2 linked regions of the Desulfomonile tiedjei DSM 6799 genome follow. The main gene of each other region encodes a partner of the protein of the gene in region 2 in a complex. Links are inferred from orthologs where the notes say so. Each region holds a gene or a part of one and is shown on either strand. Other genes may lie near its edges.

Evidence for each region.
Region 1: the proteins of hisF (region 2) and hisH are in contact, whole or in part, in a crystal structure (PDB 6RU0), measured with the Thermotoga maritima proteins. The link is inferred for Desulfomonile tiedjei DSM 6799 from one-to-one orthologs. Residues at the interface, in WP_004080486.1 of Thermotoga maritima: Met1, Leu2, Ala3, Arg5, Ser40, Glu41, Asp45, Glu46, Ala70, Glu71, Ile73, Asp74, Ile75, Pro76, Phe77, Asp98, Lys99, Ser122, Gln123, Glu161, Thr195, Leu196, Asn247, Arg249, Glu251; in WP_004080484.1 of Thermotoga maritima: Asn15, Arg18, Arg22, Arg117, Leu118, Pro119, His120, Met121, Gly122, Trp123, Asn124, Asn134, Gly135, Tyr136, Tyr138, Val140, Tyr158, Glu180, Lys181, Ser182, Ser183, Lys184, Ile185.

What each region holds. Positions count from the first base shown.
Region 1 is NC_018025.1:442,306-457,110, forward strand. The notes cover bases 6,632-9,484. They hold hisH (imidazole glycerol phosphate synthase subunit HisH), read right to left. Parts: upstream 8,435-9,484; coding sequence 7,829-8,434; downstream 6,632-7,828. Other genes in these bases: DESTI_RS01915 (APC family permease), read right to left, coding at 6,632-7,795; hisB (imidazoleglycerol-phosphate dehydratase HisB), read right to left, coding at 8,791-9,378; murA (UDP-N-acetylglucosamine 1-carboxyvinyltransferase), read right to left, coding at 9,384-9,484. Also shown: DESTI_RS28280 (beta-alanine-activating enzyme beta-propeller domain-containing protein), read right to left, coding at 1-1,276; DESTI_RS01895 (UDP-glucose dehydrogenase family protein), read right to left, coding at 1,403-2,704; DESTI_RS01900 (hypothetical protein), read left to right, coding at 3,322-4,479; DESTI_RS01905 (rubrerythrin family protein), read right to left, coding at 4,662-5,165; DESTI_RS01910 (Fur family transcriptional regulator), read right to left, coding at 5,256-5,663; more of DESTI_RS01915, read right to left, coding at 5,948-6,631; more of murA, read right to left, coding at 9,485-10,649; DESTI_RS01935 (HU family DNA-binding protein), read left to right, coding at 11,193-11,477; DESTI_RS01940 (thermonuclease family protein), read left to right, coding at 11,668-12,243; DESTI_RS01945 (glycosyltransferase family 4 protein), read right to left, coding at 12,496-13,557; DESTI_RS30530 (hypothetical protein), read right to left, coding at 13,742-14,005; DESTI_RS01950 (sugar phosphate nucleotidyltransferase), read right to left, coding at 14,215-14,805. UniProt on the Escherichia coli protein: IGPS catalyzes the conversion of PRFAR and glutamine to IGP, AICAR and glutamate. The HisH subunit catalyzes the hydrolysis of glutamine to glutamate and ammonia as part of the synthesis of IGP and AICAR.
Region 2 is NC_018025.1:3,639,891-3,654,832, forward strand. The notes cover bases 1,743-4,732. They hold hisF (imidazole glycerol phosphate synthase subunit HisF), read right to left. Parts: upstream 3,625-4,732; coding sequence 2,860-3,624; downstream 1,743-2,859. Other genes in these bases: DESTI_RS15410 (endonuclease MutS2), read right to left, coding at 1,743-2,743; hisA (1-(5-phosphoribosyl)-5-[(5-phosphoribosylamino)methylideneamino]imidazole-4-carboxamide isomerase), read right to left, coding at 3,624-4,349; DESTI_RS15425 (hypothetical protein), read right to left, coding at 4,417-4,732. Outside these bases: dnaG (DNA primase), read right to left, coding at 1-325; more of DESTI_RS15410, read right to left, coding at 395-1,742; more of DESTI_RS15425, read right to left, coding at 4,733-4,764; DESTI_RS15430 (hypothetical protein), read right to left, coding at 4,840-5,334; DESTI_RS15435 (3-oxoacyl-ACP reductase family protein), read right to left, coding at 5,703-6,455; DESTI_RS15445 (helix-turn-helix domain-containing protein), read right to left, coding at 7,325-7,867; DESTI_RS15450 (acyl-CoA dehydrogenase family protein), read right to left, coding at 7,956-9,122; DESTI_RS15455 (hypothetical protein), read right to left, coding at 9,315-9,707; DESTI_RS15460 (hypothetical protein), read right to left, coding at 9,868-10,173; DESTI_RS15465 (decaprenyl-phosphate phosphoribosyltransferase), read right to left, coding at 10,201-11,082; DESTI_RS15470 (hypothetical protein), read left to right, coding at 11,258-11,566; DESTI_RS15475 (2,3-bisphosphoglycerate-independent phosphoglycerate mutase), read left to right, coding at 11,733-12,950; DESTI_RS15480 (GSCFA domain-containing protein), read left to right, coding at 13,229-14,203; DESTI_RS15485 (hypothetical protein), read left to right, coding at 14,286-14,942.

The sequences.
Region 1 (14,805 bases), 3.2 Mb from region 2 along the record:
TGAATTTCCATTTTTCCGCGCCGGTGTTCACATCCAGGCCGTAAAGAAATCTATCGGCACTCCCGCAGTACACGGTGAAGTAGGCCAAAGCAGGTGATGAAGCAATCGGGCCGCCGGTTTGCACTTTCCATTTTTCCTGGCCCGTTCTCTCGTCAACTGCCACTATTTCTCCATTTGAGTTGCCGACAAACACGCGGCCGTAACCGACACATGGAGAACATGATATCTTGGATTTGGACGCATATTTCCATTTCTCTCTGCCGGATTTCATATCCACGGCACAGAGAGTGCCGTCCCAACTCGCTATGTGGGCCATGCCTTCATTCAGAGCAGGCGATCCGGAGACCGGCCCGCCAGTCTTGAATTCCCACTTCTTCTCACCAGTGGAAGCGTCCAAACAATAGACCTTTGTGTCGTAGCTGCCGAAGCAAACTTTTCCGTCAAGAATTGCAGGGGAAGAAGAAACGATTCCTCCTGTCTTGAATTTCCAGAAAATCTGCCCTGAAATGCGATCGACACAGTATAAATTTCCGTCCGAGCTTCCGAAATATGCTTTTCTCTCGATTATTGCCGGAGAGGATGTTACGGGTCCTTCGGCTCTTACTGTCCAGCTCGGCAGGCCGTTCACGGCATTCAGGCAGACTAGAGCGCCTTCGGACGTTCCGAAATAGAGTTTACCGCCTGCCACTGCTACCGATGCGGAAATGGGACCATTGGTGGAGAAACTCCAGTCTTTCTCGCCGGTATCTAAATGTACCGCGTACAGGGTCCCGTCCCAGCTTCCGAAAAATGCTAATTTCGTAGTGCAGACTGCCGAAGAAGAAACCCAGCCGCCTGTCTTGAATTTCCATTTCAGCTCGGAAAGTTGCCGGACTCCCTGGGATTCATACATTCCAGTTCTCTGGAGATTGCCCCGGAACAAATGCACTTCATCATCAACAATTTCTTCAACACGCGGCGTTGGACATTTCCGAGTGTCCAATTCACAAATCTCGGCCTCGATTGTTGCCACAAAAGCACCGCACTGGGAACATTGGTCGAAGGCCTCATGATAGGTCGCTCCACATTCCGGACATTCAAAATCGGCGTGTGGAAGAACCGGAGCTATAAGGCGCCTGATTTCGGACTCCTGAACAGCTCCCACCTGTAACAGTCTTCTGAAAAGGAGTTGCAGTTCTTCAGATGAAATACTGTACTTGGTCATGAGCCCTTGTCGGGACAAACCAGACCGAATTGCCTCGACGAGTTCTTTGGCATTAATGGTTCTCAGAGACATGTGAACACTCCAGCCGGAACTTACATCAATTTGCTTTCAAAGTTTGACGAAAATCCCTCTAACCCCCCTTTATAAAGGGGGGAATGGGGGGATTTTGAATGCAAATTGGTATTACTCCCAGCCTGATCAGCGTCCGATACTGTAATAATAAAAACCTCTGTCTATCATTCGTTTCGGATTATAAATGTTGCGGCCGTCGAAGATTACCGGTTGCACAAGCAAGCTCTTGATCTTGTCGAAATCCGGATGCCGGAATTCATTCCATTCGGTGACAATGATCAACGCGTCTGCTCCCTCCAGGCACTCGTAGTTGCCAGGGGCAAATTCAACACCATGCCCCAGAATTTTCCCTGCATTCTCCATTGCCACAGGATCGAATGCCCTGATTCGCGCTCCCTGGTCCAAAAGGAAATTTATCAGTTCCAGAGAAGGAGCTTCACGCAGGTCATCAGTTCTGGGTTTGAAACTCAAGCCCCAGATGGCGAAGAGTTTCCCGGACAAAGAATCTCCGTCATAGTGAGCGAGGATCCTATCCATGAAATGCTTTCGCTGCATCTTGTTGGCTTCTTGTGCAGCTTCCAGAATCTTGAGCGACACACCGTATTGAGCACCGGTTTGAACGAGCGCATCCACATCTTTGGGGAAACACGAGCCACCGTACCCGATACCTGCAAAAAGGAACTGGGGTCCTATTCTGGGGTCCGAACCAATGCCGATCCGTACCATTTCAATGTCCGCTCCGACCTTTTCGCACAATCTGGAGAGTTCGTTGACAAAGGATATCTTGGTTGCCAACAATCCGTTCGCGGCGTATTTGGTCATCTCCGAAGAAGCGACGTCCATGACGAGTATCGGTTTTCCTGTCCTTACAAAGGGACTGTACAGCTCTTTCAATATCTCCCCGACTCTCACGTCTTCCACGCCAATGACCACTCGATCGGGTTTCATGCAGTCATCGATGGCATTTCCCTCTTTAAGGAATTCCGGATTGGAGGCAACATCAAAAGGATGCTGCGTTTGGGCTGCAATGATCTCCTTGACCTTTGCCGTGGTCCCCACCGGAACTGTGCTCTTGGTGACAATAATCTTGTACGTGTTGATTGCTCGGCCGATGTTGCCGGCAACCTCGAAAACCTGGCTGAGATCGGCATTTCCATTGCCGTCCGGTGGAGTACCTACTGCTATAAAGTTTATAAGAGAACGTTCGATGGTCAATTCCAGGCTCGTGGTAAAGGAGAGACGTCGCTCCGCCACGTTGCGGGCAATCATTTGCTCCAAGCCCGGTTCATAGATGGGCACTTTCCCATCGATAAGATCTTGGATCTTGCCTTCATCTATATCCATCAAGGTGACATTGTTACCCATTTCCGCAAAACACACGCCTGTCACTAATCCCACGTAACCGGTTCCTATAACGCCAACATGCATACCGAGCACCTCTTCAAAATTCAAACTACTGGATAATACCAAAGTGCTTTCATAGAGGGAATATTGAGAGATCTGTTTTTGGCCGGTCCTGGCAAATCTCCTTCGCTACGAACGCCACGCCCTGGCGTGGCTGACTTCACTTCGGAGACATGCCGGGACCGGATTTACTCCCGCCGGTGGCGGGATTACTTCTTTGAACGCACATTGCTATAAGCGCTCTATTATTACATCAAACGGTGAAAGTCTCCAAGCATAATCTCAGCAATATCATGAAACAACATCGTAAGACCTTGGAATATCAAGCCGGAAGCCGGCACCCACAAGGTTCTTGATTTCAATCGGACATTAGTCTGTCAATTGCCATATTTCAAAGCCTTCACATGAAGGAAAAACCCGCATAAAATACAAGGTGATTCCAGGTGACAAGCATTGATTTCAAACTCGTGTCGAAGCTTTTATTGATAACATTGGAAGTAACGATGTCTTGAACCTTTGTAGAGGCTTCCTGCACGGTCGGCGGGGTTTCCTATTGTATTTTTTGGCGTTTTACGGTATATAGGATGGATACTTGGATGAATCCCATAAGGGATTTTATTTAAAACTTTGTGTATTTGAGGGTGGGCACATTGCCTAGAGTACTATTTCATCGATTCGTTCCGGTTGTAGTCTTGGGATGTCTCCTCTGGGTTTTCATGATTCCTACCGCTTGCGCGGAATCTCCACTGCCGGATTTTTCTGGTATTCAGCTCGCACAGGCAGGATCGTTGCCGGAAACCAATGCAAAACCCGAAGGGACGCAAGTTTCGCGTGATTCGCTCTCGACGATCAAGCTTGACAACATAAAACCGCTTTACACTTCTCCTGCTCTTCCTGGTGAAGGGGTCTGGGATACTTCGGGAGTTCCGAGGGATTCCAGTGGAAATCCGATTATCTACAAAACCTTTTACCGCCCGAGCGTGGATTTTCCGAATGCCGTCGTGTACATGATGGTCGTGGATATGAGTAAGACCTTCCTGCAGTACTACGTGGGATCTCAGGAACCCGGTGCTTCTGTAGCGTTGTCGGAAGTTGAAACCGAGCTTCGGCCCAGAATTCTCGCTATTACGAATGCCATGTGGATGCAGAGACATTCGCGGGGTGCAGGAGCCATATTCAGAGGCAAAGTGGTCTATCCCATGGTAGACGGCATGGCCACCATGATCGTGTACAGGGACGGATCTGCGGATATCCGGGAATGGAACGCAGATATCCCCATCCATCTGGTGCGTGACGCGCGCCAATTGCGACATCTTATTGTGAAAAACGGGATGGTTGTGCAATCGGTAATGCGTAACGGCAAGCTTGAGGATTCAGAAATCGGGCTGGGCTTTTTACTCGGAGGAGGCGGCAAGAACCTTGACGGCAAGCATTTCTGGTACGTTGCCGATCGCAGTGCATTCGGTATCAGAAAAGATGGAAATCTGGTGTTTGCCATAGGACATCATATCGGGACCAAGGATCTGGCCAAAGCGCTCGTGCTGGCAGGGTGCGAACGCGGTATGCACGCGGATGCAAATCCGCACAATATCGTAGGGAATCTTTACGTACGAGACGCTCAGGGTAATCTCGTTACAAAGCAGAAACTCTCTCCCGAGCAGTCCAAATACACACTGAAGCGTTATGAGGATGGGTACACGAAAGACTTTTTCGCCATGTTCGCGAGGGACAATGCCGGGCAATCATCCGGTCGTGCGGTCAGCCGGACTGAAAACCAGCCTAACTATAGAACCCGGTGATTGCTTCTTGCATTGCAGATAATTCGTCTCACCGTATCCGACTGAAATAACAGAAGGGGAGTCCAACAGGATTCCCCTTCTATACTCTCCCACGAGATTTACTTCATCGGTTTTCAAAGGATATTTACGAAATCGTACCAATCCATCGCTTCCATGAGTTTTCCGCAGCATGGCGGAAACTCTCAGGCAACCAGATGGAACTCGTCTTTCTTCGCACCACATACGGGGCATTTATCGGGAGCCGCATCGCCGATGGTGTACCCGCATTTATCACAGACATAGTATGCCGAAACGGTGATGTCTTTGCCGCTTTCCACTGCTTTTACGGCCTGGCTGTAAAGTTCGCCGTGAACCTTCTCCACTTCGTTGGCCCAGTGAAATGACTTCGTGGCTGCGCCTTGTTTCTCTTCTTTCGATGTGGCAAGAAATTCGGGGTACATGCTGGAAAATTCGTAGTGTTCGCCCTGAAAAGCTGCTTTGAGGTTGTCCAGAGTAGAGTTGATGCCTCCGAGCACTTCAAAATGGTTGTGAGCATGGATTGTTTCAGCATCGGCCGCAGCTCTGAAGAGTTTGGCTACTCCGGGAAAACCGTCTTTGTCGGCCTTCTTTGCAAATGCGAGATACTTGCGGTTAGCCTGAGATTCTCCTGCAAATGCTGCTGCCAAGTTGTCGTTCGTCTTTGTCATTCTTTCCTCCTCGGATTAAGTTTAGAGCCGCAAGGCTCCTGAAGATGAGCCAGCATAATGCTGGGCAGTTGTACACCGTGTGAACACGTATCAAAAAGTAAGAGCATCTCGTTCGAGATGTTCGCAATCAGGACAGATTCCTACCACTTCCACTCGATGGGTAAGGACGCGATGTTTGCAGTTTTTCCGAGCTGTCTCTTCAATCTGAGGAAATGGGTCTATTGGCAGATCCTCAACTCTTCCACAACGTGCACAACGCACATGGTAATGGGTGCTGGTGTCCCCGTCGAAACGCCTGCGTGTTCCTGCGACATCGATCTTCTGAGCGTTGCCTTCCTCGCACAGGATTTCGAGGTTTCGGTACACGGTGGCAATACTGATACCCGGCAGGCGATGCCGGACTATTTGATGCAGCTCTTCAGCCGTAGGGTGCGACGTGAGTTTTTTCAACTCTTCCAGCACAACCTGCCGCTGTTTGGTCATTCTGCGTGTGAACACTTGAGTGATGCCCCTTATCGCTAACGCTTCTTAATTAAAATAAGTGCCAGATCGCAAAAACTTTGTCAAGAAAAAATTGCATACACCTAAGAAATTCCTTCTTGGATAATAGTTCCTCAAAATCGCTCAGAAATCCGATAACCGGGTAAAAATAGCAGCTAACCTGATAAGAGTAGGGTGTTCAAGAGGTCAGAAATTGTGGCTGCCATAAAAGGTGGGTGACCCTGCTCGACCATTCAGTCTGTTTATTGAAGCGAAACAATACGGGCAAATGTTCAGCCGTATCAATTCGTCCCCTTGTAAACTTGTCCGGGATAGTAAATTTCGAATTTGAACCGGGGAAACTGTTTTGGAAGTCGCATGACGTTGAATACCATTACTCCGATGGATATGCGGTCCAACCAGGAGGACATGGGCCAACCGAAGTGCACCACCACGCTTCGACCGGTCAGTTCGTATTCCACCACTTTGAGCAAGTCCACCATATGCTGGTACACGCTTCGTCGCTCGGCAACAAACCTGAAGTGATTTGACGAAAGCCTATTCGGAGCGCCTCTTCGAGGATTAAAATAGGTCACATAGGCTTCATTTTGTCTTACCTGCTTGATAGCTTCCTCTCGGGGTCTTCGAAAATAGATGTGCACTTCCGGATCGACGGATTCACTCAGATGCAGGATCATGTCCATCTGGGAATCGCTTTGTTCCGCTGCTTTTATCTCAGGGGCCCTTCTTTTCGCTATCATAAGCCCGGCCAAGAGGACTATGCCGGTGATGGTTGCCCACAATTCCGTACCGTGCGGCTTCATCCACGCAAGGAAGAAGAAGCAACTCAGGAAGACCACAAGAAATACGACTGTCACAAAACGGTTTGTGGAAAACGGCTTTATCTCCTTCGTGCCCATGAAATAGCGATAAATGATCAAAGATCCCATGTTGATGCAGAAACTGGCGATCAAGCCCAAGGCATACATATCGGCCAGGATCATCTGACTGCCTCGGGTGATGAGGATGATGACGGAAAAAAAAGCGGCATTTATGAGATGAATGCGATAGAGCGAGTCATTCCGATTCGGTGTAATGAGCCAGGAAAATCCGTATCGTTCGGCAACACGCTCCAACAATTCGCTGGAAGCGACAAAAGCCGTGTTAATAGCCATAATAAGAGTGAGGCTGGCCAATATGGCAACCGCGACGCCGAATGGAACGCCGTTTATCATGGTGGCATAATGAGTTATGAGGTCGCCTTCATGAGCGCGAAAATCAATGGGAGCAGATAAAGCCAAAGCGGCAACCACGGGGGTTACAACGCCGACAGTAACGGCGAGAAAGATGTATGCTCGTCCTATCTCCCGCCAGGTACGGACCAATCCTGCTGTCTGAAGAACGGATTCCACGCCAGAGTACGCCAAAACGCAGCTTGCCACTGAAGCGATAAAGATGCCGTAGCCCGAAAAAATCGACCCGGTGTTCATTCTGTGACCGGCGTGCTCGACAGCTTGCTCCAGGCGGGTCAGAGATTCTCCGTCCATGGACAGAAAACCCGACACAATGAGATTAAGGAAGATGATTGTAGCGAAAATGAAGACAGAGAACGTGAACCGCGCATTCTCCTTTATCCCGATAATATTGAGTCCAGCGATAGCCCACACGATGGTTATCGCTGTCATCATCTTGAAAGAGTGCGAAAATGCGAAAAATGAAGTCGCATTCTCCACAGCGCTGACCGCTGAAATACACGCCGTCAAAATGTAATCGACCATAATGGAAGCAACGGCAACGAAAGAGACTACCGGTCCCAGGACCAGATAAGAAAACGAGTACACGCCCCCGCCGAATATCCCGTGAAATTCCAGTATTTCTGCTATTTCAACCAACCGTGTCGTCATGTAGTGAATAAACACGGCAGTAAACGCGATAAAGAAAATAGCACTGGGGCCGATGAAACGGTAGGCCTCGGCAGGAGCGTAGAACACCGAAGTCAGCTCGTCCATGAGGGTGATGACTGCCACAGCGAGCCACGTCAACCAGATACGTCCGCCCTGGGAGTAGTAGAGAAGATTCGTCTTGCGTAACAGAATGAAAAACGCACCGATCAGCGATACATTGAGTAGCACCAGGACGATGGTTTTCATGCATCACGCCTCGAACAGTACCACTTTGCTAAATCATAACCGAGCAAAATTGGTTAGAATTTTTAATCCTGTTTCCTGGCTTTTTTCAGGGTGAAATTGTACTGCAAAAACATTATCAGCAGCCACGGCACAGGTGAATGTGATGCCATATTCGCTCTCAGCAACTATATGGGAATCATTCTGAGGCACCACATAATATGAATGGACGAAGTACAGATAGGACCCATCAGATATACCCTTGAAAATAGGTACCTCTTTACGGAAAAAAACCTGGTTCCAACCCATGTGAGGGATTTTAAGGCCCATATTCCTATCGAAGGCTTTTACTGTTCCAGGTACGACCTTGAAACCTTCATGAATGCCAAATTCTTCCGATTCATCAAAAAGCAATTGCAGTCCCAGGCAAATGCCCAGAAAAGGTTTTTCTGATTGGATAAACTCCTGAATCGGCTCGACAAGATCCAGGTTCGACAAATTCTTCATGCATTCGGGAAATGCGCCCACTCCCGGAAGGACGAGTCGATCGGCTTTTCTTATTTCATCCGCATCCCTGGATATCCGGGCGGAAACGCCGACCTTTTCAAAACCCTTTTGCACGCTTCTCAGATTGCCCATTCCGTAATCGACAACAATCAGCATTATGACCTCAGTTTGCTTGTTCTGGTAATGACTATATCAGAAATACAAAAAACTTCTCTCATACCGATTCGCTTTTCTTTCGTATTCTGGAAGACTGGAGGCATCCTTCGCTCCGGACGACGCAAAGCCGTCTAATCACTCCGCTCAGGACACCCCGGCCTTCGCTACGTCATGTGCATAACAGCGAAATGGTATCAGCTCAATGTGGACAGTTCGTTTGCCCTGACGAACAAGTCTGTGCCGCGAGTTCCTCTTCATCTGTACACGACAAGCTTTGTATTCTGAATAGAAAGTGAACTGTGCTCCAACTTGCATGGGGAGTCAAGAGGAGTGTCGGCTTTGATGAAAACCAGCCGCTAGAGCACCCCTTTTGTCGAAGGGATTCCTTCCACTCTGGGATCGATTTCCACTGCAGCGCGAAGGGCTCTTCCCAATGCCTTGAAGATAGCTTCCGCAGCATGATGAGGATTTTCAGCAGTGTGCACTGTTGCATGCAATGTCATGCCTGCCTGATCCGCTAATCCCTGGAGAAAAACCGGCACGAGGTCCAGCGAAAAATCTCCGGCGCTCCGATGGTCGAGCGGATTTGAAAAGACCAGCATAGGACGTCCGGAAAAGTCAAGTGTCACGGACGCGAGCGCTTCATCCATGGGAACCTGAGCGAATCCGTACCGGCGCAATCCTTGCTTGTTTCCCACTGACCGTTTGAATGCTTCGCCGAGAGTCAATCCGATGTCTTCAACGGTATGGTGAAAATCCACATGAAGGTCTCCCTGAGCTGTAATCTCAAGATCGAACAGACCATGCTTCGATACATGATCCAACATGTGATCGAAAAAACCGATTCCTGTGGAAATCGTTCCTTTACCGGTTCCATCAAGGTTCAACGTGACCTGCACGTCTGTTTCGGATGTCTTTCTGGAAACTGTAGCGGTTCGCTCGATGGTGCTCAAAGCATTTCGTCCTTTTCTCTGCGAATATTCGCACCCAAATCGTCCAGTTTTGTCACTATGCCTTCATATCCACGATCCAGATGATAGACCCGGTGAATCTCTGTGATTCCCTTTGCGGCAAGACCGGCCAAAATGAGGGAAGCACTGGCCCGAAGATCCGTCGCCTGCACGTGGGCTCCGGACAATTCCTTGACGCCCTGAACGCCGGCAATTTTGCCGGAAACCCGAATACGCGCTCCCATACGGACCAGTTCCTGAACATGCATGAACCGATTTTCAAATACATTTTCCGTGATCATGCAGTTATCATCTCCGAGAGACATGAGAGCCATGTACTGGGCCTGAAAATCAGTTGCAAAACCGGGATACGGATCGGTCTGCACGTCTCGACTCTTTACACGACCATTGGATATGACTTTCACGGAGTCTTCCGAAATTTCGATACCCACGCCGGTGTCGACGAGCTTCTCCAACAATGAGGCCAAATGAGCCGGTTGGCAGCCGCTCACCGTAATATTGCCGCGTGTAATAGCTCCAGCCATAACGTACGTACCGGCTTCGATGCGGTCCGCCATGACCTCGTGCACAATACCCTGGAGACGGTCTTTTCCCTCAATTTCGATAATATCGGTTCCTGCACCCGAAACGCTTCCACCCATACGGTTGATCACCTGTGCCAGTTCGCACACTTCCGGTTCCAAAGCGCAGTTTCTGAGGATTGTCGTCCCTTTCGCAAGTGCAGCGGCCATAATGAGGTTTTCGGTGCCGGTCACGGTCTTCAGATCGAAGGTGAAGTCCGTGCCGCGCAGACGTTTTGCTCGAGCCTTCACATACCCGCTTTCCAGCTCGATGGTTGCACCCATTGCCTCAAGGCCCTTTAAGTGTTGATCGATAGGCCGCGCACCGATAGCGCATCCACCAGGCAGGCTCACGTCTGCCTGACCTTCGCGCGCCATAAGCGGCCCGAGCACCATGACGGATGCTCTCATGGTCTTCACCAGCTCGTATGGAGCCCTTCGGTCGGTTATCATGCGAGCTTTTATGCGGAGCGTTCCGGGCTCGAAATCGTCCAGTTGGACACCGAGTTGGAGGAGCAACTGCTTTGTCGTACGGATATCCATGAGCGCAGGAATTCTATGGAATGTCATCTCATCGCTGGTAAGCAGTGAAGCGCACATCAGCGGCAAGGCGGCATTCTTGGAACCGCTTGCTCTGACAGTTCCCTGGAGGGGTGTTCCGCCGTGGATGACAATTTTTTCCATGATCCGTTCCTTTCGCAGCTAACATGGAATGAGCGTCCTTGTGAAAACTCATTCCGCAGCGGATGGGGCTGTATATCATCTTTGGGCAATATGTGCAACAGATCCGGTTATATGGATGCGTGATATTAAGGTACATGAAAGAGCCGGTGTGTACATCATACTCTGGGGACCGAGGAATTAGCCGATTTCGAAAGAGAGTTAAATTACCGGCCCATAACCCATTTCACTATGGTGACCGTATCTCACAAACGGACACAACTGAGGTGTCCACTATGTTGACATGTGTGTAAAAGTCATAGACGCAAGCATCGTTACGCAAGAGTCATGCCAAGATGCTATGAGCTTATGGTATTGCCGCTATTCATACATTTTTTTGTCCCCTGAATGGTTCGGCTCTTGCATCCGAAAAAGTGAGCATAGCTGATTGGTGACGCGGCGTCAGGCAATTGAATACCGGAAAGAAAGAGTGATACCGGACAAAATTGCTTCGTTGGGTCGCTTTGTAAGTTCTGCAATTTTTGGATTTATGCATCAGGAGGGCCTATGACAAAGCCGGAGATAATAGCTCTTATTTCTGAAAGAGCTGAAATATCTAAGAAGACAGCAGGGGTAGTTCTTAGCACTCTCGTAAACGTCATTCATTCGTCACTCAAAGAGAATGGTGGAAAAATTCGGATTTCTTCTTTGGGCACGTTTAAAGTCCTTGAGCTGAACGCCCGACGCGGCGTAAATCCCCGGACAGGTAAGGAGATGACCATCCCTGCAATGCGTCTGCCACGGTTTTATCCTGCTAAAGCTCTGAAAGAAACTTTGCGCGGAAAAAAATAAATTATTTCCGTGACACGGCGCATGTGAGATAAATATCATTCGATCTTCCTGCGAGTTTCTTTCATCTTTTTTTACGAGAGGCGGGCTGGAGACAGGGTTCTCCGTCTATTTGAACTCAGGGTCGCGATTTAGGAAACGCTGAGGGGTGCGACGCGGCCCGAGTTATCTCTCGAGTTATGTGGAGGGAGGAATGTCCTCGTCTACCAAGGCGGTAGGGGTTTTTGTCCTTGTATTTTTGGTGCTTGCATGTTTTCAGACAGCGTCGGCACTGGGGCCGCGGCACGATCTTTTCGGGTCCGGCCGTGTGGTCGGTGTAGAAGCTCCCAATTTGCTAAAAATAAAGCTGCAGGACAAAGACAAAATCATAACAGTTCGGCTCATAGGGGTGGGATCGCCAAAGAACAGGGAAAGGCTGAAAGGGCTGGGCCGGGATGTCCAGAATTTCATCTTCAAATTTGACGTATGGGAGCAATCGCGAGATTACGTTAAATCGCTTCTCCACAACAAAACCGTCCAGGTCTGGGCCAGGAAATGGGATTCTTACGACGAAAAACACAGACTCCTGGCGTACATTCGTATTCCCGCACAAGAAGGTGACCCTGTGGATCTCAATGGTGAAATTATCCGGAAAGGCATGGGATTTGTGACCCGCGATTACGTGCACGTGACGTTCGCAGATTATCGTTCCTTCGAGCAGGATGCTAAAAAGCATTCCCGCGGTATGTGGAGAGGCATATCGACAAGCAAGATTTCATCGAACAGATGAGCAACGGGAAGAAATTATTCTTTATGATTACCAACAATTCGACGTTTTTCCCACGCTCCAATTCAACATATCGGTGGGAGCCGGCGTCCCTGCCGGTCCATTCTATCGATATCATTGATCATGTTGAAGATGTGTCGGCACGGAGGCACGGCACCCACCAATACTGCTATCTTTAACCGAACACTAATTTTGGCAATTGCTAAAGTAATGGAAAATACGTGAGGTTGGCCCTATAAGCGAAATACGCGAATTCTAATTTACCAACATGTGCCTGTACCTCCGGACGTAGTCAGCCACCATGCGATTCGCTGAAAACTTTTTTTCTGCCAGATCTCTGCAACATTTGCGATTAATCGTGTTCGTTCGCGCAATGGCCTGCGCCATTTCCGATACACTGTTTACAAGAAATCCGGTTTTCCCGTGTTCCACCAGGTCTGAAAGCGCACCGGAAGGAAACGCCACCACGGGAGTCCCACATGCGTACGCTTCCATTGTCACGAGAGAACTTGTCTCGGGAGCTAAACTCGGGGCAAGAAGACATTTCGCGGACCCGAGAAGAGCGTTTTTTTCTTCAAGACCGAGCGATCCCACATACTGATATCTATTTCCGTCCAAACGTGGAAGAACTTCCCGCAAATAGTACTCATGGTGAGTTTCGTAATCGAAAAGCTTTCCAGCGAGGATGAGAGAGGTTCCGGCCTGTCGCGCTGCATCCAAAGCCAGATGTATTCCTTTTTCAGGACATATCCTGCCGAGAACCACCACGTACTCTTCAGGTACCGGAAATGTGCAGTCTTGTATAGGGACGCCGTTTTCCACAAATGGCAAAAGATTCGGGATAAACTGTGCAGTTTCTTCCTGATGACGGGAGACACAGTTGAAGTACACTCGTTCCTGGATTTGCTTAAACGCATTCGCATCGTACCAGGACACCGGAAGATGCAGAGTGATTAATACGGGGATATCAGTGTCGGGCAGATACTCCATAAAATCTATTCCGTGCAGGTGAATCAGATCGAGGTTTCGTTCGCGGAGTACATCGCGTACCAGATCGCGTACAAGACGATACGTTTTGTTTCGCGTATCACATTCGATCAGATCGTTTGTTCTCGGAAAGTCGATAAGATTGCCCACGATTCGAGAACCGCTGCAGGCAAGGACAGTGCTTTCATGTCCGAGGCGGACGAGTCCTTCATCCAGAAGTCGGAGAACTTGTTCGGCTCCTCCTGCGGTGTCCGATCTCACAGGTGCAAAGGGATAGGCAATGCTCAGGACAGAGAGCTTTTTGTTAATTTGTTCTGAATCCGAATGCATAAACCCAATCGCAATACTCGCAGATTCTTCGATACGAAGACCAATTTCAGGATAACAACTTCTTTCTTGTGATGGACTACAAACGATGCGGCCCTCCGGAGAGTTCCGAGGGGCCGAATATAACCACGTTTCTATGCAACGATTGTTTCTTATGCAATTCAAGACAAGGAAAGCTGTCACTCCGCTATCGCCGACACCAGCCACCCCTGTCTCTGCATTTCCAGTGACTCATCCATTTGCATCGCCATCCGTGCCGGTACGATTGCCAGCAACAGTAACAACGATGGCGGTGATATTGAGCTAACTGCGCAGGAAGTTCGAGAGCGGTCGGTCCGTCAATTGACACAACGGTGTCCAAATGACTCGCTACGGCTAAGGGCCCGGCGTACGCGAGACCGGAAACGGCTACCCCCACCAGAATAACAGCAAGTAGCAAAATCTTTTTCATGATGACCTCCTGAAACCCAAATCTTTTGAAAAGCTTTGGCGCACAGCCTCGATAGAATCGATAGATCCAGTATAACAGGACCTCCGATCGAAAGACATTTTTTTAACAACGCCCTGCAACTGCAACGACTTTAAATCGCACGATACAAGGCTTCCATGCCATCTTCTCTCTTATGAATATTGCATGGAGCGAAGCGAAGCAATATGCGTTTACGTTGCAATCTTTCGTTCATAAATCTGTTTGGAATGGAGAAGATTGATCGCCTTTCGGTATCCGTCGAACGTCCCAACGTCAACGTAAGACTCTCCTGCACAAATACCCAGTGCCTGACCTCCGTCTCGAATGTAGCTGTTCACGAGTGTGCCGATATATTCGTCCTGTTGCGCTCTTTTGCACCAGAGATCGAACAGATCGTGGAAGATTCGGCCGGACATCTTGAATGCTCCCCAAATCCAATTTGTTCCGGGATTCGATTTTTTGACGAGAATTTTAACCACAGTTCCGTCCTGCTGTAGGAGAACTGCGTCGAAAAGATGGGGCCGATCCACTGGAAACAAGAGAAACGAGAGTATGTCATCAGGAAGAGTGCAGAGGCCGTTTTCCGGGAACCACACAGTATCCGGCAAACCTACTAGCACCTGTTCATCGGGATGAATCAACGGAAGCGAACAGAATATCGCATCGCATAATCCTCGAGGCTCCTGTTGAATCATATAGCAAAAATGAACCCCATCTATGCCTTCGCCGTAATATTCCATGATGTCGGATTTACCTGATGAGATGACGATACAAATCTTTGT
Region 2 (14,942 bases):
GATCGGGGGATCCGCTTCCGCGACGCCGTTCCTCATACTGGAAAGGGACTCCATATCGTTCTGCGAGCATGCGAACGGCTTCCGTAAACGTGGTGTTCTCAGCCCGCATAATAAAATTGAATACGCTTCCTCCTGTCGAGCAGCCGAAACAATGAAAAATTCCTTTTTGTGGAGACACGTAGAAGGATGGATCTTTGTCACCGTGAAACGGACAGACTCCTCGATAATCCTTTCCCGCTTTCTTGAGATTCACATATTCCGAAATTACTTGTACAATATCCGCAGCAGCAGCAACTTCAGCAATTTTCGATTCCGGAATACGCATCAAACTATCCCATTCTCCGGGATTGCCCAATCATGAACAGTAGATGAAACGATGTATGCCTCCGCGAACTCACTCGGAAATGGGAGTGACTACCGTAACGCCTTCGCCTCCCGATTGCGGGTCGCCGGGCTGAAAATCTTTCACGAGGGCGTGTTGAGCGAGGTACTCACGAATAGCTGCTTTTAGTCTGCCTGTTCCTCTACCGTGAATAATGACCAAAGACGGCAGCCCTGATAGGACAGCCTCATTCAGTGCTTTGTCAACGAGCGGAATGGCATCGTCCGTCCGATGACCGATTACATTCACCTCCCACTGAGGGTTGGCAAATGGGATATCTACCCCAATCCGCTCCATTTTTGAAGAACTTTTTTTTCCTGAGCCGGAATCCAGCACTATCAGGTCTTCTGTATCCGCTCGCACCGTGACACGTCCGAACGTTACATCCACCCGGCCATTGTCCAGGATATTCTTTACTATACCTTCCCGGCCGAGGGATTTTATTTTGACGCGAGAGCCGACATCGGGGGGAGCAACCTCCCTGTTCAACGGGGTGCCCAATTTTTCCTGAAGATCCTGTCTGATATTGTACAGAGCTTGACGTGGTTCCCGGCCACTCTTGAGCTTGCCCGATTTCAAAGAAATCTGAAGGTCGGTGATTTCCTTTTCTGCCTTTCGCATCAACTCGACCGCTTCTCTACGGAGTCCCTCGATGAGGTCTTCCCTACGAGATCGCACATCGTCCAGTTCAGCCTGCAGCGCTGTGCCCTTTCTTTCGAGAGAGTCTCTGAGCGTTTCGATTTCTGAAAGCTTAATCCGCAGACTTTCCAGGAGCTGAGAGCTTCCGCCTGCAGATCTATCGAGATAATTACGTGCCGCTGTGATGATCCTGTCGGGCAATCCCAAGCGTTCCGCAGTAACAACGGCGTGAGATTCACCTGGCAGATCGTACAATAGCTTGTACGTCGGCTTAAGCGTGACAGAATGAAACTCGACGCTGACGTTCTTCACGTCCGTTCTTGAAAGGGCATAGGCCTTCAAATGCGTAAGGTGGGTTGTGACCACTGTTCGAGCGCCTCTGGCAATGAGCTCATCCAGGATTGCCATGGCAAGAGCAGATCCTTCGTCGGGATCCGTTGCGCCTCCAAGTTCGTCCAACAAAACGAGATCCCCAGGCCGCACATGATCGAAAATACTCTTGATTTTCAGAACGTGACCCGAGAAGGAAGACACTCTTCCCCGGATATCCTGCTCTTCTCCGATATCCGCCATTATTCGCATGAACGGCGTTATGCGGGTACCTTCTCGTGCGGGCACCATTATGCCGCATCTCACCATGAGCGGAAAAAGTCCCGCTATTTTGAGCGCAACAGTCTTGCCGCCCATATTTGCGCCACTGATAACCGTTGCAAGTGTTTCCGGAGCCTGCACAACATCCATGGGCACCACCTCGGATTCCAGTGAAGCCAAAAGCAATGGATGTCGTGCACCCAGAATGCTAAACCCCTCGTTGACGAGAATAGGCGGGATCGATTTCGTTGCAGCCGCATACCGTGCACGGGCCTGAAAAGCATCCAGCCACACCAGTGCTGCCAAATCCTGAAGGATTTCTTCTCTCGCGGATCGTATGTGGCCGGTCAGTTCCTGGAAAATGCGTCTGATTTCAACCCGCTCTTCGTCAAGGAGCGATGCGACCTGATTGTTGAATTCCACAACATGGAGCGGTTCAACATAGACTGATGCGCCGCTTCGGGAGTGGTCATGTACAATGCCTTCCAGGAGTCCTTTGAATTCGGGACGCAGAAGTATCACGTACCGATCGTTACGGAGCGTTATATAGTCTTCCTGAACAATGCGGGACAGCTCCTGATCTTGAACCGTTCTTTCCAGGCGTTTACGAATCCTGTCCCGAACGGACCTCGTACGATTACGTATTTCCTGCAAACCGGGACTTGCATCAGGTCGCACCTGTCCCTGTTCATCCAGGACCTTGAGTATGCGTCCTCTGATTTCGTTTAAGGGAACAATTTTTTCCGCATGATCCCGAAGGAGAGGATATCTGTCTTCCAGCGATCTGAGCCTTCGCAGTGTTATATCAATCGTGTATAAGAGATCGGAAATTGCCAATATCTCTTCGGAATCCAGAATGACTGACGGATCGTCCAGCCGGACCAGAAGGCGGTCCATGGGAATCAGTCCCGGAAAATGGAACTCTCCGTCAATCGAGATCAACTCTTTGAGTTCGGAAACAAAATCCAGATAGAAGCGTACAGTCTCCAGATCCTCCTGTGGTTCTGCCGACAAAACTTCATTTTTTCCGGGCGTACTCATGGCGTACGCAGCCACTTCCTCCAGAACTCCGGGGATTTCCAGAGCGGCGGTGCTTTCGGAGATTACATCATGTAGTGAGTCATCGTACATCGGCGATCATGGCGTGAGTTCGACGGGAGCAGCTAACAGTGCAGATTCACAGGAAAGACAGAAACCGCAAACAATTGCGGGGTTTCCTTTTCATTCCGCAATTCTTCTCTTGCTGATCAAAGTCGAACCGGAATTCCTTCAGATTGAAGATATTTTTTCAGTTCCTTAATAGGTATTTCACGATAATGAAAGATCGAAGCAGCGAGGACCGCATCTGCATTACCCTGAACAATAGCGTCCCGCAAGTGCTCGGCAGTTCCCGCTCCGCCGGAAGCTATTACCGGTATTCCTACGATATCTGCAACTGCGCGGGTCATGGGAATATCGTACCCATCCTTCGTACCGTCTGCATCCATGCTGGTCAGGAGAATTTCACCTGCACCGAGTTCTTCCACCTTCCGAACCCATTCGAGGCAATCGATTCCCGTCATGGTGCGACCGCCATGAATCGAAATCTCAAAGCCTGAGGGAGTTCTTCCGGTTTTCTTTGCGTCAACCGCAGCGACGATGCATTGGCTTCCGAACTTGAGGGCAGATTCCCTGAGTATCTCGGGATTCTGGACCGCCGCTGTATTGAGAGATACTTTGTCTGCGCCGGCATTGAGTAATTCTCGGATATCTGCGGTGGTCCTTATGCCGCCTCCAACGGTGAGAGGCATAAAAACTTCTTCGGCCGTGCGCGCCACCACGTCGAGAATGATCTTTCGTTTCTGATGAGACGCTGTTATATCGAGAAATACCAGTTCATCCGCGCCCTCTTCATCATAGAAACGGGCATTGTCAACAGGGTCTCCGGCATCTCGTAGATTCACGAAATTAACCCCTTTGACGACCCTGCCGTCTTTCACGTCCAAACACGGAATAATCCTTTTTGCCAGCATTATGCTTGTACCAACCTCACGGCCGCTTTAAGATCTATCGTTCCCTCGTATAGGGCCCTTCCAATAATAATGCCTATCACACCTTCTTTTTCAAGAGGCAGTGTAGCTTCGATATCAGAGACTGTGGTAACGCCTCCGGACAGTATCACGGGAATGGCCGTCCCGGCTGCAAATGTTCGAGTTGCCTCAATATTGGGCCCGCGCATCATTCCGTCCCGATCGATATCGGTATAGATGAAAGCGACAGGATTTGCCGGTTCCAACCGCGCAGCTAACATGTTCGCAGAAACTCCGGCAGATTCGGTCCATCCCTGAACGGCAACTACGCCTGACTTAGCGTCAATTCCGATGGAGATCCTACCGGGAAACTGCTCCATAAGCGAAAGAGCGCGTTCGGGTTCCTTTGCGGCAACGGTACCGAGAATCACTGTGGCAACTCCCGAGTCCAGGTACAGCCGAATTGTGTCGGCATTCCGAATCCCGCCTCCTACCTGTACCGGAACCTTAACGGCTTCAACGATTTCCTGCACGCGGTTCAAATTGACAGGAACTCCGCCCACAGAGCCATCAAGATCTACTACGTGAATTCTTGACGCTCCGGAATCCTCCCACAAACGCGCTTGCGCTGCGGGATCGTCATGAAACACCGTTGAGGAATCCATTCTGCCTTGCCGCAGCCTTACGCACTTACCTTCTTTAAGATCTATAGCGGGAATAATAATCATGGATGCTTATCCGGGAATAAAAAAACCCCCATTCCGGGGGCTTTTTATTCGTCCAATGAACTGTCTGCTATTCAACAGGCAGGTAATAAACGAAGGGGGGCCAGGGAACGATGAACTTCCACATGGGTACCGCAACCGGGATGGGAGGGGGACCGCAGCTTATGGGCCCGCAGACCGGCATAGGCGGCTGGGGATACTGCATTTTCACTTCGATGGAAGTCGTCAGTTTCTTGGGTTTCATTTTAACTTTGGGTGGAGGCGGCGCACAAGACACACCCACACAAGCAGGGGCTGCAGCCGGAGCAACCATCGGTTGCGGAGCCGGGATCGAGCCCGTAGATGTCTCGGCCCACACCATGCCCGCCGCAGCTACGACGACCAGGATGACACCGAGAATTCCTAGCTTTTTGACCATACCCTCATCCTCCTTTCGACAAATCACTATATCTTATACAAGTCTCTTCTATCTTAGCCTTTTCTCGCGGCCAGCCTACTTCTTCACTTTGCAGGGCATAGGGGGCGGCGGAGCCATAGGAACGGGTCCGCAAACCGGTTTCATTTTTACGTAGTTAGCTTTTACGTATACGCAGCGGGGCACTTTTTCAGCCTTGCAGCACGGCCCCATGAAGGTATCGAAATGCTCGTTTTTGATTTCCACGGCGGGCACCAGCCACTCATAGCGACCGAGCGCGATGGGGTTGGGGAAAGTCTGGGGATTGCCGTAAAATGCAAGAGGAGTTCTCGGCCATGCAACGCCCGCCAGATAAGGGGCAACTACACGGACCTTACGCAGTTGCGCAGGCACCGGAACGATCTCCTCTTTCACCTGAGAATACTCAGTCGCAGCCGGACCACACACCGGAGGCAGTCCCGGAGGTGGCGGCATAAAGCCAGGGCCGCCGGCAGGGCCACCAGCATAACTAATCATGCTAGCGCCGCACAGTGCGAGAACCACAAGGCTCAGAAGTAATAAACGTTTAACCATACCCTCAATCCTCCTTTCAACAGTTCCTCCCACAATGTTGGGAGACCCGTAAAAACATTCCCGGATAAAAATCCGATATAGTCCGGAATGTATTTTTGGTATCAAATCAACCAGTGAATGTCAAGCTATTTTTTCTTGACGCCTCTTGTGACCACGTTTCATCAACCAGCTTACAATGCTCGTTGCCTCGAAATATATCCACCACCAAGCCGACCCTCCTTACATGATACGTAATGTCTCGGTCCGCAGGTATGGATACACCATGCAATGCTTTTTTGATGTAGAAATTGTCTATCAGATGCCCAAAACCAAGTCAAGAATTTTTTGGTCCAACGCAAAGCCTCAGAAGGGCTTTTCGCCGACCGGTGCTAAATCATCCCGTATCCACCGTCAACACACAGCACCTGGCCGGTGATGTAATCGGATTCGGATGATGCCAAAAATACGAAAGCCGGGCTAATGTCGTCGGATGTGCCGAACCGCTTCAAAAGTATGCGATTCATGTAAATCTCTTTGAGTTTCTCATCTGAACGGATCTTTTCGGTCATATCCGTTTCCACTATACCCAAGGAAATTACATTTGCACAAACATTGTACCGGGCAAATTCACGGGCTACACTTTTCGTAAAGCTCAGTATTCCGCCTTTTGCGGCAGCGTAGTTCACTTGCCCCACCGTGCCGACAAGGCCTGCCACGGAGCTGACGTTGATGACTTTGCCGTAATTCTGCTCTTTGAAATAGTTGAAAGCAGCCTGTATGCAAAGAAAAGGACCTTTGAGGTGCGCGTTCAGCACGGCATCCCAATCGGATTCAGACATTTTGTTCAGCATAGAAGGCCTGGTGAACCCTGCGTTATTCACCAGAATATCGAGCCGACCGAAATGTTCTTTAGCAGCCGACATCATTGCTTCCACTTCGGATTTGACTGCAACGTCTGCCTTGACGGCCAGCGATTTCCTTCCCATTGCTTTGATCTCTTCCACCGCTTCCAGGGCAGGTGCTTCGCTGGAACTATAATTGATCAGAACGTCCGCGCCCTCGCGCGCAAAAGCCAGCGCGACATTGCGCCCGACTCCTCTACTGCTTCCAGTAACTACTGCCGCTCTACCGGCCAGTCTCATACATACCTCCTGTATCGTGCATCTTTTACTTAGCGATCCATATTGATGAATTCCGTCTCATTGGATTCCAGGAAAACTGGGACGGCATTCACTCTAATACTGATTCGCTTTTCTTTTTGTAATCTGGCAGACTAGAGGTATCCTTCGCTCCGGACGACGCAAAGCCATCTAATCACTGCGCTCAGGACACCACCAGCCTTCGCTATCTTATGTGCATAACTGCGAAATGGTATAACAAGATAAAACCGAAAAAAAAAGCTGGTACTTGCAAAAAAAAAGCCCCGAGAGGGGCTCGGGGCGTGAAAGGAGGTATGGATATGGGTTATTGTGTCTGGTTGCGACCCGCACGAACTCACCGCACGGGCTGCCATGATGCGGATTTCTACTAGAGTCTGCGGTGTTCGCTTTTCACATAACCCCTAGGTATGTGGACAGATGACAAGAAAAAAGGTTTCCATTTTTGCACAGGTACACTTCTTTTTTTTAAAACTATTATCAAGCAGTTACATGGCGCGCCTTCACCGAAACTCGAAAATAAAATGCCGTGATTCTTTTGTGAAAACTCGAGAAGAAAATACCCTGATTGGGACTCTTTGTGACGGCCTTTTCCCTTTCATGAATTTCCGATTTATGAATTTCCGATCGAAAAAAATTATAGTACGTGGCCAAACAACGTCTGATTCAGAAGAAGAGTATTGGTGGGTGCCGGCCTCCGTGCCGGCACATCTTCAATATTATTAAATGATATCGCTATGATGGACCGGCAGAGACGCCGGTCCCTACCAATATCCTGTAGTTCACGCGCGGGATAAACGACAGAATTTTTGGCACTGACTATAAATTTCGGTTCCGGAAGAAACGCGCCCCTTTTATGGAGTATAGACAACCACTATCAGCTTGGAATGCTTGTTGCTCAGGTTTTTCAAAAAATGTTTCAGGCCGGAGTTGAAATGCAGACTGGCGCCTGTCTTTAGAACGTGTGTCTCATCGGCAACCTGCAGTTCGATGCGGCCGTCGAGCACGTACACGAATTCCTCGCCTTCATGCTGGTATGAAACCATTTCGTGCTCTTTTTTGGGGTCCAGTGTAATCAAGTAAGCCCATAGATGCTTATCTTCCGCATTGGGCGTAAGATTCTTGTAAGAGTATGCCTTGGTACGTTTTCGGTAACTTTGCAGTCTTTCTTCTTTTTTTTCCTCCGCGAGGAGGGTCGCTGAATCGATCGAGAGTGCACGAGAGATTTGAATAAGTAATCCTACCGGAGGAGACACTTTTCCTGACTCCACATCTTCGAGGTATTCCGGATCGAAGCCGACCCTGTGAGCCAGTTGTGTGACGTCCATGTTTTGCTTCTCTCGCATGTCCCGGATTCGTTCCCCGAGACTCAGAGGTTTTGCAGGTTTTTTTGGCATCATATATCTCCTTGATCTCTTTGCCGACGATTGCGTCTCTGTTCCCGAACGCGTGTGCTCTGGATCGTTGCTCACCAAATTCAGCATATTAGTAGGTATCGGGAGCTTTGCGTCCTTTGTATTTACCGAGTTCCCGAGCGATAACCACTCGTTGAATCTGGTTCGTGCCTTCGAATATCTGAGCAACTTTTGCGAATCGCATGTACATTTCCACAGGGTAGGATTTCATGTACCCATAGCCTCCCAGAATTTGAACCGCTTCTGTCGTAACTCTCATGGCAGTATCGGTAGCAAATCTCTTTCCCATTGCTGCTTCCAGCACACACGGCTCACCCTGATCCATCATGGCGGCAGCGCGGTACACGAGTAGTCGTGAAGCCTCTATTTCCGTAGCGAGATCGGCAAACAAAAATTGGAGTCCTTGGAAGGATACAATGGGCCGGCCGAACTGATGACGCTTGTGTGCATACGCGAGAGCGTAATCGAAAGCCTGTTGGGCCAATCCCGTTGAACATGCACCTATGCTGACTCTTCCTCCATTGAGGGCACTCAAAGCCATGTTGAAGCCTTTTCCCTTTTCACCGATCAAGTTTTCCTCGGGTATGAAGCAATCATTGAAATGAAGTTCGGTGGTTGGGGAAGCGTTCAGCCCCATTTTGGGCTCGTGTGGGCCGAATCCGAATCCTTTGGTGCCTTTTTCAACGATAAAAGCGCTTATTCCGCGCTGTTTTTGAGCCTCGTCAGTCCGAATCATAACTGCGTATACGTCGGCAACCTCACCGCTTGTTACGTAGAGCTTCGTTCCGTTGACTACGTATCCACCGTCTGTCTTCACAGCGGTGGTCTGCAAATTTGCCGCATCGGATCCTGCTTCTCCTTCAGTCAGGGAGTACGCGCCGAGTTTCTCTCCGAGAGCCAAAGGTTTCACCCATCGTTCGCGCTGCTCTTCGTTACCGTATTGAAAGATGAGATTCGCGACCATATTGTGAACACTCAGGTACACAGCGGTTGCAAAACAGCCTTTCGCGAGTTCTTCAAAGATCAGAGCAGCAGTGAGACGCCCTACGCCGGTCCCGTCATATTTTTCGGGAATATACAGGCCAGTGAAATCGAGCTGTCCCATTTTGTCGAACACTTGTCGAGAAAAGGTTGCGGTTTCTTCCCACTCCCGCGCGTTGGGCGCGAGTTCCTTTGTGGCAAAATCTCGAGCAGCTTTCCGAATGAGGCGCTGCTCGTCATTAAGCTTGAAATCCATGAGCAATCTCCACTTCTCGGGCAAGAGCAATCCAGACTTACTTACAGGCTCTATCGAATTGTTTTTTCAGGAGGGGCCGTAAACCGAACCGACAAAACTGCTTGCCGGCCCGATTCGATCGACATTATTGCAGATAATTATTCGCTTACGAATAGAGGAGTCAATGAAAAACGCCGGGGGGGAACATTTTTGTCAGCGCACGCGGCCGCTGGTTCCGTTCGTGGTGATGGCCGAAAGGTCATTGCGCCAGCGTTCGATCTTTCGAATCGCTTCGGCTTCCCAGGGAAGCCATGACGAGCGTTTCTTGATGCGTATGGAGGCTTCGAGTTCTGCAGGTACAGGGGCTGAAAACATTTCGGAATCCTGCAGTTGATTAATGTAGTCATTGATGATTTTCAACTGGCGGCGATTCAGCTTGCCTCTTAATTCAAAAAGTTTCCTCTGACCGAGGCAATCGAGACCCGATATGGCAGAATGGTTTTTGTCCCTACAATCAATTAGTTCAGTTAAAAATCTATAGTTTTCGCGAAATTCGGAAGGAATGCTGGATAGATCGGTATCCTGGGTGCTGCCGTAAGGTTTCATGATTTCTCCACGAACTGCGGGTACGTCGACCAACGGGTTATCGACTGTGCCTTCCGGAACAGGCACGGGGGATGGGGTAACATCTCGGCGGGATATTGTCAAGTTTTGGTTTTAGATTTTCTTCTAAATATCGCTATATTCAGGAAAAAAATGTTTCCAATCATTCAGCCTTGCGGTCCGACCCACGGAGTAAATTCTTGTGTCGCTCTGCTACTTCAGGATCGATACGGATCTCGTCTTTGTGTTTTTCCTTGAATTTCTCGAGGCTTTTCTTCTCTTCATATGAGAAATACCACGTTTCGATGTTCCCCACGATACGCTCTCCCTGCGGCAGTTCGCGTACAAAGGCCACCCCGCTCATGATTGTCGGCTGGTTGGTTCTTTGACCGTGAATGAAACATCCGAGCAGTATTCCGATGCCTGCCATAACGCCGAACCAAAGTGTGTATTTAACCGCCTTAAGCACCTGGTCCCCCTTGTTTCCGTTGGAAAGCTAACGATATATTATCACTCCGCAGACTATGAGCCAAGCGGTCACACAGCACAGAAGCGGGACGTCCGCAAGCAGAAGCTCTGTGGGAGAGCCTCCGTCTTCCTCGTGGTAGATGAGAAACAAATAGCGGAAGATCCCGTACGTTACTAACGGAATAGTCCACGCGAGCTTCTCCGATTGAATACCGAGAACGTGATTTTCGCTCACAGAGTACAGGCAATAAAAAATCAGCGTGGACGTCGTGGCCACCTGTACGAGCTGATCGAGGAGCGCAACATTGTAGTTCTCAAGGACCGGTCGATGGGAGGTCGCGTCATCCGAGAGAATCATCACTTCGTGTCTTCGTTTGCCCAGAGCCAGAAAGATCGAAATGGAGAAAGTGCAGAGAATGAGCCAACTCGAAACCGTGACACTCAATACGACGGCACCGCCAAGAACGCGAAGGAGAAATCCGGCAGAGATGGTGAGGACGTCGAGAATAACGAGGTCCTTGAGTTTGATCGAATAAAAGACGTGTATGATAAGATAAAACCCTAGGCACAAGAAACCGTTCAAGGGAATACGCGCAATCACGGCCACGGAAAGCATGGCTGCAATCAGTACGACCATAAACGACAGTGCCGCAGTCGGACTGATCTCTCCCGCAGCAAGAGGACGATGTTTCTTGCGAGGATGGACTCGATCTTGTTCGACGTCCATATAATCGTTCAGAATGTACGTTGCCGAGGATGCGAAACAAAATGCGACGAACATGGCCGATACTTTGACCACATCCTCCCAATGAGTCAGATGACCGCTGAACACAAGCGGCATCAAGACGAATCCGTTTTTTATCCACTGGGTGGGTCTCATCAATTTTAGAGCGGGGAGGATAATGTTCATCACATCACGACTTCCATTGTTTTGGTTGAACTGGAACATTAGCTTTTAGCACAATGTTGTTGCTCTGTAAAATAAAACTCAGTGCTGCGTCCCTGAATCCTTGAGAAAGATGCCGGACCGTTCCCTTGGTACTCCTGGAGCAATGCACTATTCTTTATGGGGAGGATTATTTCACATGACAGACCTGCAAGATGCAATCCGCGAGGAAAACAGGCGTATTAGGCTTCTGAGAATTATGTCGGATCTGACCGTTCAAGTTCTCATGAGCGGCCGTCTTTCCGCCAGCGAAGCAGCGTCCTTAATAGATGGTGTGAAAACCTTCGCATTGAAACTTTTTCCCGGAAAAGATCAGACGTTCGACCTCATTCATATGCCCCGCTTCAGGAGAGCACTGCGGGAATCAGGTACATACGATCGCGAAAAACCGACATTAGTAGTATATCACGGTTTTGAGACGGGTGACCATTCCGGCGAGCGCAACTAGCGGTACTTCACATTATTCTTCTTCCTGACCTTGGAACCACAACAGACTAAGTGATACGATGTCTTGATGAAAAGCGCGGCCTGCTTCCATGCCCGGGGACAACGATTAACAACGTGAATGGCTATGAAGACCGTTTGATTCGATAATGTCGACGTGGAGGGGTATTATGAATGATTTCGATCTTATGAGAAGTCTGACCCAGAAAAACGAAACGAAGATCGTGATGTTGGTCATGGACGGACTTGGAGGTCTTCCCCGGGAATTAGGGGGTCCAACCGAGCTCGAGTCTGCGTTTACGCCACATCTTGACCGCCTGGCCAGAGAGGGCATGGCCGGACTCCTGCATCCTGTGGGATTAGGTATATCTCCGGGAAGCGGTCCCGGGCATCTGGGATTATTCGGGTACGATCCCATTGAGTGTTTGATCGGACGAGGAGTCCTGGAAGCGGTGGGCATAGGGCTTCATCTTACGAATAAAGATGTCGCTGCACGAGGAAATTTTTGCACCGTGGACGATTCGGGCGTTATAACGGATCGCCGGGCCGGTCGCATCTCCACTGAAGAATGCGCCCGAATGGTCGGACTGATCGAAGGCATAACCCTGCCGGGAGTCGAAATCACTGTCAAACCGGTAAGGGATTATCGATTTGCATTGATTTTCCGCGGGTCCGGTCTTTCTCCCCATTTGAGCGAAACCGATCCTCAGAAGACAGGTGCTAAACCGCTGCGTGTCGAACCCCAGGATGATGCCGAAGCGACCAGTCACACTGCAGACCTGGCCAACCAGTGGGTTGAAAAGGTGAGAGACGCCATAAAAGACCAGCATCCGGCTAATATGGTAACTCTGAGAGGCTGGTCGAAAGAACCCGGATTGCCCACCTTCGAAGACATATTCAAGCTCAAGGCCGCTGCTCTTGCTGTTTATCCAATGTACAAGGGCCTGGCAAATCTCGTTGGTATGACCATCATCCAGGGGCTTGCGAATCTCGAGGATCAGTTGAGGTCACTGAGAGAAAATTGGGATTCTTACGATTTCTTCTTCTTTCATTACAAGTACACCGACAGCAGGGGCGAAGACGGTGATTTCGATGCCAAGGTAAAGGAGATCGAAAAGGTCGATAAGATAATCCCCGACATCCTGAAACTGAATCCGGACGTAGTGGTGGTCACAGGAGATCATTCTACACCAGCGGTTCTGAAATCCCATAGCTGGCATCCTGTGCCAACATTGATCTGGGCTCCCGGAACAAGCCGTACCAATCCCGATGTGACGGAGTTCGGCGAAACCCACTGCCTTCGCGGCGTACTCGGACAATTCAAGGGAACCGACCTTATGAAACTGGTAACAGCATACGCTCGCAGACAAGCCAAATACGGAGCCTGACAGGCATTTGACATCATTCGATACTTCATATCGGTTCGCAATCAAAGGAGTAAAACCAGGGAAACCCTTCTTGTAAGAAGTGTTTCCCCGAGCCCCTTCCCAAGAACTTCTAGCATTCGTCTCAGAGCTGGTTTTTCCTACAGAAAAATCAGCTCTGAGACGAGTGTTGAAAGTTTTTGGAAGGGTTTGGGGAACCTTTTTACAAAAAGGTTCCCCATGTCTTACTGCTTTGATTGCGATCGGTATGAACAGTATAGAAGGAAGACAAAGAGGATTTTATGGCACGATCCGATGTTCATCCGATCCATTCTTTCGAATCCTGGCAAGTCTGGCCCGGTTCGTACGACAATTCTCCTCCTGACGGGTTATATCCGTGCCCTGGAGAGCAAGCGCTTAAGATCACGAAGGATACTCCGGTAGCATCCATGGGTTCGTGCTTCGCCAGGGAGATCAAAAGCGTTCTGCTGCGGGAAGGATATTCCTACGTGCAGGAGGAAGCTGAGCATCCCGCGTCGAAGCATGCAAGCGCTGCATGGGAACGTCTTTACAACACATTTTCCATGCGACAGATATTCGAATACACCTTCGAGGACTGGAATCCTGAGGTGCGCTGGTGGAAGACTCCCATGTCAGGCAAAATTCAGGATCCGTATCGCAGGATCGTCCTTTATGAAACCCAGGAACAGGCTGATTCAGATTTCAGGCACCATCGGGAGTGTTCGAAAAGAGCGCTGCAACGCGCGGAGGTGCTCATTCTCACTTTAGGATTGACGGAAGTCTGGGAGGATATGCACGATGGCTCTGTCATTTGCCTTCCTTCGGGGCCCTATGTGAACGAACATGGCGACATGAATCGTTACCGTTTCCGAGTGACCAGATATGCAGAAAATCTTGCGAATCTGGAACGGATTCATGAAATCATGGCTAGACACAATCCACAATGCCAGATCGTAATAACCGTATCTCCGGTTCATTTATGGGCGACTTTTCGCACAAATGCCGACGTGATCAGTGCAAGCTGCTGCTCGAAAGCAACCTTGCGGGCTGTTGCAGATCAGTTTGCGGAGAATCATCAGAATGTCCATTATTTTCCGGCATTTGAAATGGCTACGGTGTACCTGCCTCTCCTGGGTAGGAGTATTTTTTCCGAAGGAAGGGAGAACTTTCACGTGAACCAGGACACCGTCGATTTCATCATGGAGCAATTCTTCAGATTTTACGGAGATAGCCGTAATCAAGCGCATACGGAATAACCCTTTGTTGACAACATCGTCTGCATATTGATAAAATTGACCTGTCGGGGGAGGGAAATCCCGAAAAGGGGTTTTCGACCCGATGTTTTGTCTCCGCAAAAGCGCATATATTAGTGGAGCGTTGAATTATTTTTACGGAAATGGTTTCCGGCTCGTTCAACTGGCTCTTATATGCGCCGTCCTCATATGCAGCTCTTCGTGTACACTGCTTTCCCAATCTCCATATGTTCTTCAACGTACGCAACTGCCGCTTCTCGAAGAAGAGAGAGGTCTGGTCACACGCTCGGACGGACAAATTCCGTATCAGAAATGGAGGATCCCGCCCTGGGATGACGATCTGAAGTACGTGTGGCTTGTGGGCTCGCACGATTTCAGGAAATGCAACCGTGTCGAGCTTATCCTCTATTTCCACGGAATGCATTCCAAGGATTACTATCTGAGCTTTCGCAAAGAATTGAGTGCACTTGCCGAGGAGCGAAAGAAGCAACCGTTTCTGTTTGTAGGATTTGTCGACACTCCGGATTTGAACAAATTTCGCAGCCAGGATCGTTGGGCATCATTGTCCCCGGGGCCGGGAGAAAAACCGGAAATGCTCTTCAAGACGGTGAACAGAATCTTTAAGTCTTTTCGCAAGCGTTTTCCGCATATAAAGAAAGAAAACACGACTATCACTCTGGCAGGCTTCTCAGGTGGAGGCAGAGTACTCAATTCGGTGGGAAAATGGCTTGCGCGCAGCCCA